2 regions of the Priestia sp. FSL R5-0597 genome follow, and region 2 is predicted to be linked to the other one. Evidence: riboswitches for the same ligand, from Rfam matches in the RefSeq annotation. Region 2 holds a riboswitch; the other holds the start of a gene.

Region 1 (6,972 bases), 800 kb from region 2:
TGATAAAGCAGAAGATGGCATTATTGTTACAGTTCAGCTGATTAACCCTGGTGATATTCAGGCCAAAACCCCTACAAACGGGCCTTCTGTTACCACATTCTCTATTAAGGCTTCGTCTGTAATGGAAGGGTTAAGAAAAATAACGACAAAATCCCCGCGGAAAATTTATCTTTCTCATTTACGAATGCTAGTCATTAGCGAAAGCATGGCGGAAGAGGGTATTGCTGAAGTGCTTGATTTCTTTGCTCGGGATCATGAAGTGCGTACCGATTATTTTGTTGTTGTTGCTAAAAACACGAAAGCATCGAGCGTTCTGAACGTATTAACAACAATTGAAAAAATACCAGCTAACCATATGTTTGCTTCATTAGACGTCTCTCAGCGTATTTGGGCACCCACTAGAGGCGTAAAGTTAAATGAACTGATCAGTAACTTAACGAGCGAAGGAAAGCAGGCGGTGTTATCGGGAGTATTGGTCAAAGGCGACGTGAAAAAGGCAGGAGATATGTCGAGCATTTCCCGGACCAATCTGTCCACCCTGCTCAATTTTAAAGGATTAGGTGTCTTTCAAAATGATAAGCTGATCGGCTGGTTCAATGAAGACGAAAGTAAAGGATATAACTATATTACAGGAAATGTAAAAAGTACGTTAATTGTTATTCCATGCGAAGGAAAAGAAAAACAGCACGATATCATCGGAGTAGAAATGCTTCGAACGAACGTGAAGGTAACGGCTTCTATGAAAAACCATAAGCCTCATATTCACGTGGATTTAAAAGGTGAAGCAAACGTGGCAGATGTAGAGTGTCAAGTAAACTTACAGGACCCAGCTGTAATCAATATGCTCGAACGAAAAACAGCAGCGGACGTAAAAGAAAAAATGAATGACGCAGTGGAAAAAGCTCAAAAAGATTATAAAAGTGATATCTTCGGTTTTGGAGAAACGTTTTACAGACAAGATGTAAAGAGATGGTACAAAATGAAAAGAGACTGGAACAGAATTTACGCAGAAGATTTAACCGTCGATTTAGATGCCAAAGTTCAAATCCGTCGCTTAGGCACGTTAAATAACTCATATATGAAGCAAATGAAGCATTAAGGAGAAAGAAAATGGAGGGATTTATCGCCTTACTCGTACTTCTTGCTTATTTGACTAAAAAAATTATGATTAACTTCCGAAAGGAAAAGTATTACCGTGAAATCGTTGTCTATCTTTGTCTTATAGGTATGGGTTTATTCTTTTGGGGAGCCATTACACTCCGTAAAGAAGTACCTACGCCTCTGTACTTTTTAGAGGAACTCATTAAGCCTCTTACTAAAACCGTTCATCATCTGTTATTTACGTAAGCATGTAGGAGAGAAGGGGTGTATGATGCAAATAAAAGAATTTATTACTCCGAAACAACTTCTTTTTCTCATTTATTTTTTTTGTATCGGAAGCGCTATTTTGGCAGTTCCGGCTACGTTATTAGAAACGAATAGACAAAATGCCTGGGTATGTAGTGTGCTTGCTATTGGCTTTGCCCTTTTAATTGTTGCGGTGCTGTTATGGCTGATGCACCGTTACCCTCAGCAAACGTTCATTGAAATAGCTAAAAAAGCGCTAGGTCCTTACGCCGGAGCGTGTATGTCTCTTATTTACATTTTTTTTATGTTCATTCAATCTACGTTTTCCCTTCGAGATATCAGTACATTTATGACGACGCAAATTGTCCCTGAAACGCTGCCTACGTGGATTCATGCTCTTGTGATTTTAGCGGTTATATACGGAGGGTATTTAGGCATTGAAGTGATAGCGAGAACCGCGGAAATCTTTTTACCGTGGATCGTCGTCCCTTTTTTATTGTTAATTTCGTTAAATATTCCTCAGATGAAACTGGATCGTCTTTACCCTTTGTTTGAATTCCGCATGGATGATTTAGTGTTAGGAACCACGTATTTCTTAGGAAATCCGTTTATGGAATTGATTTTTGTGCTAATGATTACGCCTCATATAAAAGATGGCAAAAAGGTAAAAAGAATGATTGTTATCGGCACTGTGGCATCGGGCTTGACGATTACGATTGCAGTTGCGGCTTGTATATTAGCTCTTGGCGCGAATATTGCATCAATGCACAGCTACCCAGTTTATTTATTAGGAAAAATGATTTCGTTAGGTGCAACGATACAGCATGTTGAAGTATTAGTAGCTATTATTTGGATGTTATCTATCTTTTTTAAAGTTGTCATTGTGTTCTATGCTATTCAGTTAAGTATCGCTCAATTATGTAATTTACGGGTGCGCAATTTTTTGAGCTTTCCTTTAGGTCTAATCATTACAGGCGTGGCGTATTACATTATTCCAAATACAGCATACTTCAATTATTTTGAAAAATATTACTGGCCGTTTTATTTATTTGTACTAAGCGTCTGTTTTCCGTTGTTATTTATTGCGCTTTCTTATATAAAGAGAAATAAGGCAGCTAAAGGTGATAGAAGCCAACAAACATAGCATTATTTATACGTATGTGGTATAGTATACGATGACAATTCAAGAAGAAACGCCGTACACGTTTGTATATGTACGGGAGAGGTTCGAAAACTCCCTCTATAAAAAACTAAGATCATCGTTGATGACAAAAGACACGGTTTTAGCGTGTCTTCTTTCACGTGCTTTTCTATCAACACGTCTTTTTGACGTGTATGCTGGCGAGGACGTGTATCTTAGTTGCTTTTTAGGGAGATTGCTGGAAAAGAGCAGTCTCTTTTTTGTGTTATAAAATTAGTCACAAAGGGAACGAACGGTTCAATAAAGTTTCTTCTTCTTTTGATTTCAATCAAAAAGGAGACGAACAATAATGATGAAAAATGAAAAAGCTATTGTTGTATTTAGCGGAGGTCAAGATAGTACAACATGTCTATTTTGGGCTTTGAAAAACTTTAAAGAAGTAGAAACGGTTACTTTCCAATACGGTCAGCGTCATAGTCAAGAGATAGAGGTAGCAAAAGCTATCGCAGCTGATTTAGGTGTGAAGCATACCGTCCTAGATATGTCACTTTTAAATCAATTAGCACCAAATGCCTTAACGCGAGATGATATTGAAATTGAGCAAAAAGAAGGAGAGTTGCCTACAACGTTTGTGGATGGCCGCAATCTGTTATTTTTATCATTTGCTGCCGTACTGGCTAAAAACAGCGGAGGCCGTCATATCGTAACAGGCGTTTGTGAAACTGATTTTTCGGGATATCCAGACTGTCGAGACGTATTTGTGAAATCGTTAAACGTCACGCTTAATTTATCAATGGACTTCGAGTTTGTGATTCATACGCCGCTTATGTGGATTGATAAAGCAGAAACGTGGGCGTTAGCGGATGAGCTAGGAGCGCTTGAATATGTGCGTGAAAAAACATTAACGTGCTACAACGGTATTGTTGCTGATGGGTGCGGCGAATGTCCCGCATGTCAATTGCGAAAACGCGGGTTAGATCAATACTTGCAAACAAAAGAAGGAGGAGAAAAATAATGCTGCAACAAATGTATCCTCAAGTCTTTCATGACTATGAATATGAATTGAACAAAGATATGCAGTTTGCTGCGGCACATTTTGTTCCTCATACAGAAGCAGGAAAATGCCGTCAAGTCCATGGACATACGTATTTTGTAAATTTAACTGTTGCCGGAGATACATTAGACGAAGCGGGCTTTTTAGTAAACTTTGCGCTATTGAAAAAAATTGTTTCTGGTCAATTTGATCATACATTATTGAACGATCATTCTATCTTTAACGAAGAAAATCCAAATGATTTTCCTACAACTGAAGTTGTTGCTCGTAAAATTTATGAGTTGGTTCAAGAATATCTAGACACACTACCAAATAAGCCTTCTTGCGTACAAGTATTCGTGCGGGAAACGCCGACAAGTTACGTGGTTTACCGCCCAAAGAAGGTGAAAAAACGTGGCTAATACAATTCCAGTACTTGAAATATTCGGCCCAACGATTCAAGGGGAAGGAATGGTTGTAGGACGTAAGACGATGTTTGTTCGTACCGCAGGCTGTGATTATTCCTGCAGCTGGTGTGATTCAGCTTTTACATGGGATGGATCAGCTAAAAACGATATTCGTCAGCTAACAGCAGAACAAATTTGGACGGAGCTTAAAGAAATTGGAGGAGAGTGCTTTGATCACGTCACCATTTCTGGAGGAAACCCTGCGCTTATCAAGGCGATTGGTTCACTTGTAGAGCTTTTGCACAGTCATGGGGTAAAAGCAGCTCTTGAAACACAGGGAAGCCGTTATCAGGATTGGTTCCTAAAGATCGATGATTTAACGATTTCTCCTAAGCCTCCAAGTTCATTAATGAAAACAAATTTCTCCGTATTAGACGATATTATAGAGACATTAATAAAGGAAAAACGCATGGCGCACATAAGCATAAAAGTCGTTGTATTTAATGATGAGGACTTTGAGTATGCAGCGTCTGTTCATGAACGTTATCCTGAGGTTCCATTTTTTGTTCAAGTAGGCAACGAGGACTTAACGACAATCGATAATGCGTCGTTAACACAAGAATTGCTTAAAAAGTATGAGTGGTTAATCGACAAGGCAGTGGCAGCTAAAAACATGAACGATGTAAGAGTTCTGCCGCAGGTTCACGCCCTTGTTTGGGGAAATAAACGAGGCGTGTAAGCGCATAGCAAAAAATTTACAAAGAAAAATAAAAACAGATATATACAAAATAAAAAAACGCTGTTAGAATGACAATCGTAGAAAGAGAGGAAATGCAAATGAGCGGTCGAAAAGATGAAGAATTAGAAGGTGTATCACTCCTTGGAAATCAAGGAACAAACTATTTGTTTGAATATTCACCAGAGATTCTAGAAGCATTTGATAACAAACATCCAAATCGTGATTATTTTGTGAAATTTAACTGTCCGGAATTTACGAGCTTATGTCCAAAAACGGGTCAGCCGGATTTCGCAACCATTTATATTAGTTACATTCCAGATGAAAAAATGGTGGAAAGCAAGTCGTTAAAGCTTTATTTGTTCAGCTTCCGTAACCATGGAGATTTCCATGAAGACTGTATGAATATTATTATGAATGACTTAATTAAACTGATGAATCCAAGATATATTGAAGTATGGGGAAAATTCACACCACGCGGCGGGATTTCAATTGATCCATATACAAACTATGGCCGTCCTGGTACGAAGTATGAAGAAATGGCTAATTATCGCCTGATGAATCATGATTTATACCCAGAAACAATTGATAATCGTTAATTCGAACAAACAGGTTGTGTATGCAACCTGTTTTCCATTGCAAAAACAACAGATGAGAAGGTGAAAGAATGTCACAGAGATCAGCATTAGTATTAGGTGCAAGCGGACTTGTTGGTCAAGAACTTTTAAAAATGTTATTAAGCAACAGCTTATATAACCATGTGACAGTGTTTGTTCGAAAAAAGCTACCAATCGAACACACAAAGCTACGTCAGCTTGAAATTGATTTTTCAGAGCTTGATAAGCACGAAGAATGCTTTGCAGTTGATGATGTATATTGCTGTTTAGGCACGACAATGAAAAAAGCAAAAACAAAAGCGAAATTCATTAAAGTTGACTACGAATTTCCTTTAAAAGCGGCTAAATGTGCAGAAAAATATCGCTGCAAAAACTTTTTAACGATTACAGCAATTGGTGCTGATCTTCGTTCGCCATTCTTTTACAGTAAAGTAAAGGGGCAAGTAGAAGAAGATATCGCAAGCTTGTATATCCGTTCTACTCACTTTTTCCGCCCATCGTTATTATTAGGCAAGCGCCAAGAGTTTCGCCTATTTGAAAAGCTTGGGGGATACACGTTAAAGTCGTGTTCATTTTGCCTTGTAGGAAAGTGGAGAAAATATCGTCCAATTAAAGCGTATAACGTAGCCAAATCTATGATGAAAGCTGCACTTGAAGATAAATGTGGTGTTCATGTACATGAAAGCCAAGACATCTATACAGGTGAATGCTATTATTCGTTTACCAACGGCAAGCGCGTGTTATCAAAATAAAAAAAGCCTCTTCATAAGAAGAGGCTTTTTTCTATCTTCCGTCAGCATCCGCGTTCCCATCACCATCACCATCACCATCGTGATCGTGATTAGAAGCAGATTCACTCCAGCTTGTGTAGGAGTTAGAATCTTCTTCGGCATAATTCATGGGTTCAACGGATGTTTTTTTATTTGAAGTTTGCTTGCGTTTAAAAACGAACTGCACGATGAAAAAAAGAATGACAATAAGTGCAACGATAAACAATACAGTATCAAACATGCTAGTAATTCCTTTCAGTAAGTAGGTAGTAGTAGCTTGTTCTTATTGTCACACGAAAATAAGACCCTTTCAAGAAAAAATGGGGCCTGGTTTTGTTTCTTTAAGGAAACTTTTTTTATCTTAGCCATATATTATTGTATGAAGAAACATTTTAGAAAAGAGGGAGTACAGTGAAAAAAAGTTCGAAGGATGTTAAGGTTCAACAGTATATTTATCTCATGTATAAGCTGGGAATTATTACAGAAGAACAAAAGAATCAGTTCTTTCAAAACCACTAAAAAAGCAACCGTTTTTGCGTTCCGGTTGCTTTTTCCCTTTACATAGCGGGATTAATAATCGTGTAGTTTTTGTGATTGACAACAGTTCGCTGTTCTAAGTCTAAATCCCGGTAGTTTGTCATGTAAGTCAAATCAACAATCACGGAGTTTTCATTTACTTTTTCGACAATGCCCTGTAAGCCATTTTTAAATTCTATCAAGTTTCCTACCTCTGCTATTTTCATCATTCATCGCTCCTTTGTTTTAAATTAGTTCATTATTAATTTTTTAAATAATTTTAATTTTGAAAATAGTAAAACTAGTTAGCGTTTTCTTTTTTTACAATTTTGCCTTAAAACTGGGAATTAGTAAAGGGTTTTTTGAAAAAATATAAAATAAAATTGAAAAAACAAGTAAAATGTG
Region 2 (6,972 bases):
AAGTTAGTACGCCGAACTCTTTTTTGGTTTTCCCACTCAAAACGGCATATAAGCTTATTGTATCATTCATTTGACAGATGTCTGTATTTAATTTTGAGTAAGATGTGACTAAGAGAATAATATTTTTATAGACAAAATGAGAAAAAGCCCTTAGAAATAAGGGCTTCTCTAGATAATAAACCATTTTATAATTTCCCAGTTAAGAATTGAGCTTCTCCCATACCAAAGCTCCAGTCAGCATTACCGTTTTCAACAATTGAAATCATAATGTCGCTTGGCTGAATTCCGCAGCTTTCTCCCAGCTCTTTTACAATTAATTTGTAAAGAGCTTGTTTTTGCTCTTCTGTTCGCTGTTTGCTCGTCACACTTATAATAACCAAATCCTTGCTTCTCTCAAAGCCAAGACCTGTATCTTCAATAATCATTTCATGAGCAGGATGCTGATGTACAATTTGATAACGATCGCGTTCTGGGACGCCAAAGGCTTCTAGCATCGCTCGATGAGTAGCGTCTAGTAATGCTTTTAACTCTTTTTCGTCTCTTCCTTCTATTACATCAAATCTAAGTAATGGCATACTAAGTAACCTCCAGCTTTTTGTCTAATGTATTATTGCTTTATCATATCACAACTATCATTTGTAAAAAAAAGATATGCTATTCACAATGTGCTCTCTAGTGAAAGAGACCTCAAACTCTTCAATAAAAGCTGAACCTAATAAAAAGAAATGAGCAGCATAACGACTCATTTCATTAGTACAAAAATATTTATAATAAGAGCTAAAATACATGCAGATACAATGGCAATGAGTACGTTCATCACAAGGTTTTGCGAGGATGTTTTAGCTTGTTTTTTCATATCAGCCCGACTCATCTGTTGCTTTTCATGATCACTTTTAGACATCACGTAGCCTCTCCTATTCATCAAAATGTCAGCAGTGTATAAATGATTTTTGAGAAACCTTGATCCAGTTCTTTTGTATAAACAGCAGCACATGCAGGTTATCATCAGTTATTTTAGCATGTTTTGTCAAATAAGTGGACTATGTAGCGCTTCAATTTAGTATTCACAGCCAAATATATTTAAATTCGTTGCTTTTCTCTTCTTTTCTCGCTATTGTTTGAGAAGAAGGATAATTAGATACGATAAAGGATGATACGATATTGAATAACCATACGCAGCTGCCTCAGTATATCTACACATACGCATGCAGCGAAGAGGAACTCTCACTATGTCAATTAGAGAGACGCTCTCTTTTTGAAATTGAAACTGAGAAACCTATCATAAGAAGCGCCGTTAAACTTGATCCAAGCAGAAGCCCTTTTATCAAAGAGCGATTAGATATTATGTATGAATCAGATGACCTTGCAGATATTTGCAAACAAGTAGAAGATATTGACCTTGGAGATCAAACATTTAAACTCATTTTTATGAAAATTAATGACTTAGAAAAAGATCAAAAAATAAGCTATAAAGGTCAGCGTGCGATTGAACGTGATGTGGGTTGGCATTTTGTAGCAGAAGCAGACTTGCATAACCCTGACCATTTGTTTGGAATTGTTCCATTTGAAGGACGCTGGTATTTTGGAAAATATCAAAAAAGCGAAGCTGTATGGCTGCATCATTTGAAGAAACCGCGTGAATACTCTACGGCACTCAGTACCCGCCTTGCAAGAGCTGTAGCTAACATTGCCGTTCCAAAGCCTGAAGGAATCAAAGCGATTGATCCATGCTGTGGTATTGGTACAGTCCTCGTAGAAGCTCTTTCAATGGGCATTGATATTGTAGGACGCGATATCAACCCACTTGTGACCGACGGATCTCGTGAAAATATTGCGCATTTCGGCTTAAAGGGTGATGTCAAAACCGGACCGATTTCGGATGTTACCACTCACTATGACGTAGCGATCATCGACATGCCTTACAATCTCTACACCCACGCGACGCCTGAAGATCAGCTTTCTATTTTAAAACACGCTCGCCGCTTTGCGGATAAAGTAGTCGTGATTACAGTAGACACGATTGACCATATGATTCATGAAGCTGGCTTTTCTATTTCAGATCGCTGCGTAGCGCGCAAAAGCGTATTTTCTAGACAAGTAGTTGTATGCGAATAAAAAAAGACACCAGTCTAACAGGCTGGTGTCTTTTGATTTACCACTCTTTAGGTTCATAGTCTAATTCTTTGAATAGCTGCGTACGCTCTTTTTTCGTTAAATCTCTCCATTGCCCAACAGGCAAGTTGTTTAAGTGAATATTCATAATACGCGTACGCTGAAGTCGGTATACTTCATATCCGAGCACTTCACACATACGGCGAATTTGACGATTTAAGCCCTGTGTTAAAATAATTTGAAACTCGTACTTAGACAGCTGTGTCACTTTACAAGGAAGCGTTTTTGTACCTAAAATTTTTACTCCCTCAGACATGTTTTTGATAAACTCGGGTGTAATCGGCTTATCTACTGCAACAATATATTCTTTTTCATGCTTGTTTTCTGCACGTAAAATTTCGTTAATAATATCGCCGTCATTTGTAAGTAAAATTAAGCCGTCTGAATCCTTATCTAGTCGTCCGACATGATGAATACGCAAAGGGTGATTGACTAAGTCAATGATGTTTCCCTTTACTTTTTTCTCACTCGTACTTGTAATGCCGACTGGTTTATTAAGTGCAATATATACATTATTTCGAGCAATCCGAAGCTGTTGGCCACTTACTCGAATATCATCGCCAGGCTTAACTTGATCTCCGATTTTTGCAACCTTTCCATTAACGGTTACTCTTCCTTCACTAATTAACTTATCTGCCCCGCGTCTTGACGCTTTGCCAGATTCGCTAATAAATTTATTCAGTCTCAGGTGAATCACAACCTTACATTTAAAAATTTTAAAATTTGTCTCTTCTATTAGAAACCGATATGTGTCAATTTCTATACCGTCCCTATCGTAACATGCTATACGCTTCTCGTCTTCTTTTAATTTCATTACTTGACTATATTTTTTTAACAGCAATAGAAGTATAGATCCAAAATACTTTGTAATCTTATTCTTAACATTTTAAGCAATGCTTACACCTGTCAAACTAACGTCAATCTCCACTTCTATGCAAGACCTAAACGTCTAGATTGACTGATCAGTATAGAGTTGCTACCATCAGGTTTTCTTATGCTTCCAGGAGGAGTAACGCTGGCTCTAACAGCTATGGTCGGAGGAAGTTTGTTTGATAAAATTGGATTTAAGCCGCTGCTTTTAACAAGTTTAATTCTTTTAACGTTTATTTTAAGTTTGTTCACTACCATTTCAAGAGAAACAACTACGATGACTGCAGCTATTTTATACGCTGCCTTTAAAATTGGCGTAGGTTTAAGCATAGGACCCGTAATGACGCTTGCTTTAAATCAAGTACCTAAACCGCTTCACGCTCACGGTTCAGCCATTTCAAATACGATTAACCAAGTTTCAGGCGCAATTGGACCCGCTTTGTATACAAGTATTATGACAATGGCTTCTCAGCACTTTATTCAACAATCAAATGAAACGAATAAAACGCTGTTACAAATAAAAAGTATGACAAGCGGGGTCCATACCGTCTATTATGTAGCCATCGCTTTCGCTATCGTTTCGTTCCTGCTCGCTCTTACGTTAAAGAAAAAAGACCAGCAGCTGGAGACGCAATAAATAAGAAACTAACAAGAGCTGCTCAAGTCATGAGCAGCTCTTGTTACATGCCGAATTTATATTACAAATGTAAAAGCAATCATAGATACTATGAAAGCAAGAATAATAATACCTCTCTTTTTTTCTGTTTTCCATGCTTCAATAGCGCCCGCGATACCACCAATGACTAAAATAAAAGTACCTATAATGTGCAGAGGCAGCAGCGATAATACTCTACCTAAACTCGCCATCACTCCTCCAATCAATATAAAGCCTGTTGTTATAATCGATTTTAATGATGTTAAGTCTCGTATAGCTTCTTGTTTTTCAGTCTTACTCAGTTTAAAGTACTCTATTATACTAAAAGCAGCGGGTGTTCCCCATAAAATAAAGAAGCTAACTAATCTATCCGTGTCTACATTCACTGTTTATTCACCACCGCTATTAGTTTCTTATACACTTTTCCTAACCCATTTTTTAGAGATAAAAAAAGCGGCTGTAGCTGCTACAGCGGGAATCATAAAAGCAAAGCTACCAGAATAACTGCCAAACGTTACTTTACTTGATAATCCTTCGATTGAGCTCCACATAGTCGAACTTTCTGGAACATATAAGAGCGTAAGAATCATTCCTGCTAGCAGTTGAAAGCTACCCAAGAAAACGATGAAACTAATGATAAATAGTCCATATCTCTTCACTAAAATCTCCCCCTTGATTTATATACGATTTCACGCTTCATAAGTTCCATCATTTAACAAATCCATGTATTATTCTCGCTTCAAAGATCCTCCAAAAGAAAATTGATGGTAGTCATCGATCTTATTCCAATATCCTATGCACTTTACGTCAGGCTCATCAATAGCTAACGCTTCTTTATTAATTCCTTTATAAGGAAGAAATGCAGTCAACTTTACCTTTTGTTTTGGCTTAATATTTAACTTATTGCCTTCTGCTAACACCTTAAATTTATTTTCAGAATAACCGTTTTTTATTTTTAAAGGATAGGATAAAAAGACATTGTTTTGTTTGATGGTCAAATCGCTCTTGTTTACGAATTCCAATTCATACGAAATCCCTTGCTTCATCTTTTGTTCTTTGATGACGTTAATATGGATCTTTTCTAGTTCTCTTAAAGGAACGTTGTCTTCTTCTTTTGAACACCCGGCAAATAAGATAGCTAACACTAATAAAACAAGAATTCCTAACTTTCTATTCAAAAAATAATCCCCTCTCTCGTAACAAAGATTATTTTACAATTATAACTCAAAAAAGTTATTTAATGGTAAAAATACACAATTAAAAAAGCAAACCTTGTCGGTCTGCTTTTTTAATTGCTACGCATAGGTAATGTGTTGTTGTGCGAAAAACTTTTCGATAAGGAGTTTGCCAACTATATGTATATCGTAACAAAAGAAAAAAGAACGCGCTGTGAGATTTGTCACTTCTTCTTTCAAAATAATCTAATTGAATACTCGCTATTGCGTTACGCAAAAAGAGCAGAACGCAATAGCGACCTGCTCTTTTTACATGCTAGATATGGGTAATTTGTCCATGCGTGAAAAGCTCTTCAATAATAAGGGGTTTATCACTACACTTATAGAATAACAAAGAAAAAAAGATGCGGCTGTGAGATTTATCACAGCCGCATCTTTTTATCCAACTAGCTTATTAAATTGTACACGTTTATTAATGGCCGCCATAATTGGTGCTCCAACAAGCATAACCACAAACTCACCAACAGCTGTTGTTAACCATGTAAAGAAAAATGGTAAATCAAATGCTAGGTGCAGTTCAAACGCAATAATAAACATCGTAAACGTAAACACAAGTGTATTAATAAGCATACGAGCCCACATATTTTTAATGTAGCGCATAGAAAAAATGGTAATGAGTAATGATAGTACAGATTGTCCTACCCCAAACACCAGATCATAAGCGACCATTGGTGAAAAAAACAAATTCGTCAGAAATACCCCTAGTACAATGCCGTACACGTACTTTTTATTAAATACAATCAAATGATTGAACATTTCTGATATACGAAATTGGATATTGGTGAAGCCAAACGGCTGAATTAACATGCTAACAGCAATATACATAGCTGCTAAAAGACCGTTGACGCAAAGTGTTCTTATATTCATCTTACTATTCTCTCCTTAGTTTTTTAACGTGGGATGGTTACGAACCACGTAAACACTCAAAGAATCATACAGCAAGCTTAAGCTTTCGTCAATCTAGCTGTTTGCAAACTACTGCTGCTTTCATGTCTTCCATATTGACTGCTCTTTTTTCTTACTTTTCTTTAGTATAAAATAGAAGACGTATCCGTATACATAGGTGACATAAAGTAGTTAACCCTTTTGATTTGAAATACGAAAGGATTTGTAGCGATGTTAGATAATACAGATAAGCGCATACTAGAAGAGCTATCAAAAAATGGACGTATGAAGATGAAAGAATTAGGAGAAAAAGTGCATTTAACCGGACAAGCCGCTTCTGCTAGAGTATTAAAGTTAGAAGATGAAGGCATTATCAAAGGCTATACAATTAACATTGATGAACGAAAACTTGGCTACACCGTCCATGCATTTTTAAATATCTATACGCAGAGCATTCATCACCACCCCTACCTTACATTTGTAGAAAGTCAGAAGAAGTACGTCATCAACAACTTTAAAATCAGCGGCGATGGCTGCTACTTACTAGAATGTAAATTTCATTCGAATGAAGAATTAAATGATTTTTTGACAGAGCTAAATCAGCATGTGAATTACAAACTTTCAATCGTCATTAACAAATAATTTTTTTAAAAAATAAAGGTATATTAATTTATGAAAATGGCAATTCTAATAACGTATTCCCCCTATTCCAATAAATTTGAAAATCCTTTGCGCCGTCGCAAAGGATTCTTTTTTTATGTAGGAAACCGCCTTCTATTTTTTGAAAAGTTGAACATCTCTCATAGCGTTGACATAGCGGTCAGAGGTTTATATAATCGGTGACATCAAAGCATAGAAAAGCAGACTCAAGACATTATACACGTATCGTAATTCTTCGTCTTAGAAGTTGATCAGTTTTATAACTAGACAATTTCTAAGACGTTTTTTATTTTATCATTTGTGAAACACTAGTAAAAACAAAATTCCACGTGAAAATATCCTAATGATCAGGGAGGTTTGCATATTGAAAACAATCTATAAAGACATCATTTTAATTATTGCCGGAGCGCTTTTAGTTGCTGCATCCATTGATTTTTTCGTCATTCCAAATAAATTAGGTGACGGAAGTACGGTTGGTATTGCTCTTGTTTTATA

Evidence for each region. A riboswitch is a leader RNA that binds a small molecule or an ion and turns the genes downstream of it on or off. The one in region 2 is predicted to bind preQ1.
Region 1: linked by a shared signal. The riboswitch ahead of queC (7-cyano-7-deazaguanine synthase QueC) and the one ahead of MKX72_RS02550 (QueT transporter family protein) in region 2 are both predicted to bind preQ1.

What each region holds. Positions count from the first base shown of each region.
Region 1 is NZ_JBBOUZ010000001.1:1,277,714-1,284,685, forward strand. It holds gene MKX72_RS06465 (Ger(x)C family spore germination protein) at 1-1,099, shown strand, start outside; gene MKX72_RS06470 (hypothetical protein) at 1,111-1,347, shown strand; gene MKX72_RS06475 (GerAB/ArcD/ProY family transporter) at 1,370-2,491, shown strand; PreQ1 riboswitch class I at 2,564-2,607, shown strand; gene queC (7-cyano-7-deazaguanine synthase QueC) at 2,838-3,503, shown strand; gene queD (6-carboxytetrahydropterin synthase QueD) at 3,503-3,943, shown strand; gene queE (7-carboxy-7-deazaguanine synthase QueE) at 3,936-4,667, shown strand; gene queF (preQ(1) synthase) at 4,766-5,263, shown strand; gene MKX72_RS06500 (NAD(P)H-binding protein) at 5,332-6,033, shown strand; gene MKX72_RS06505 (hypothetical protein) at 6,065-6,292, opposite strand; gene MKX72_RS06510 (YkvS family protein) at 6,609-6,794, opposite strand.
Region 2 is NZ_JBBOUZ010000001.1:478,126-485,097, reverse strand. It holds gene MKX72_RS02590 (tautomerase family protein) at 186-575, opposite strand; gene MKX72_RS02585 (hypothetical protein) at 743-901, opposite strand; gene MKX72_RS02580 (TRM11 family SAM-dependent methyltransferase) at 1,162-2,115, shown strand; gene rluF (23S rRNA pseudouridine(2604) synthase RluF) at 2,153-2,869, opposite strand; gene MKX72_RS02570 (MFS transporter) at 3,146-3,679, shown strand; gene MKX72_RS02565 (hypothetical protein) at 3,736-4,083, opposite strand; gene MKX72_RS02560 (hypothetical protein) at 4,111-4,356, opposite strand; gene MKX72_RS02555 (hypothetical protein) at 4,426-4,875, opposite strand; gene MKX72_RS02550 (QueT transporter family protein) at 5,311-5,799, opposite strand; PreQ1 riboswitch class I at 5,809-5,853, opposite strand; gene MKX72_RS02545 (Lrp/AsnC family transcriptional regulator) at 6,049-6,459, shown strand; gene MKX72_RS02540 (YitT family protein) at 6,842-6,972, shown strand, end outside.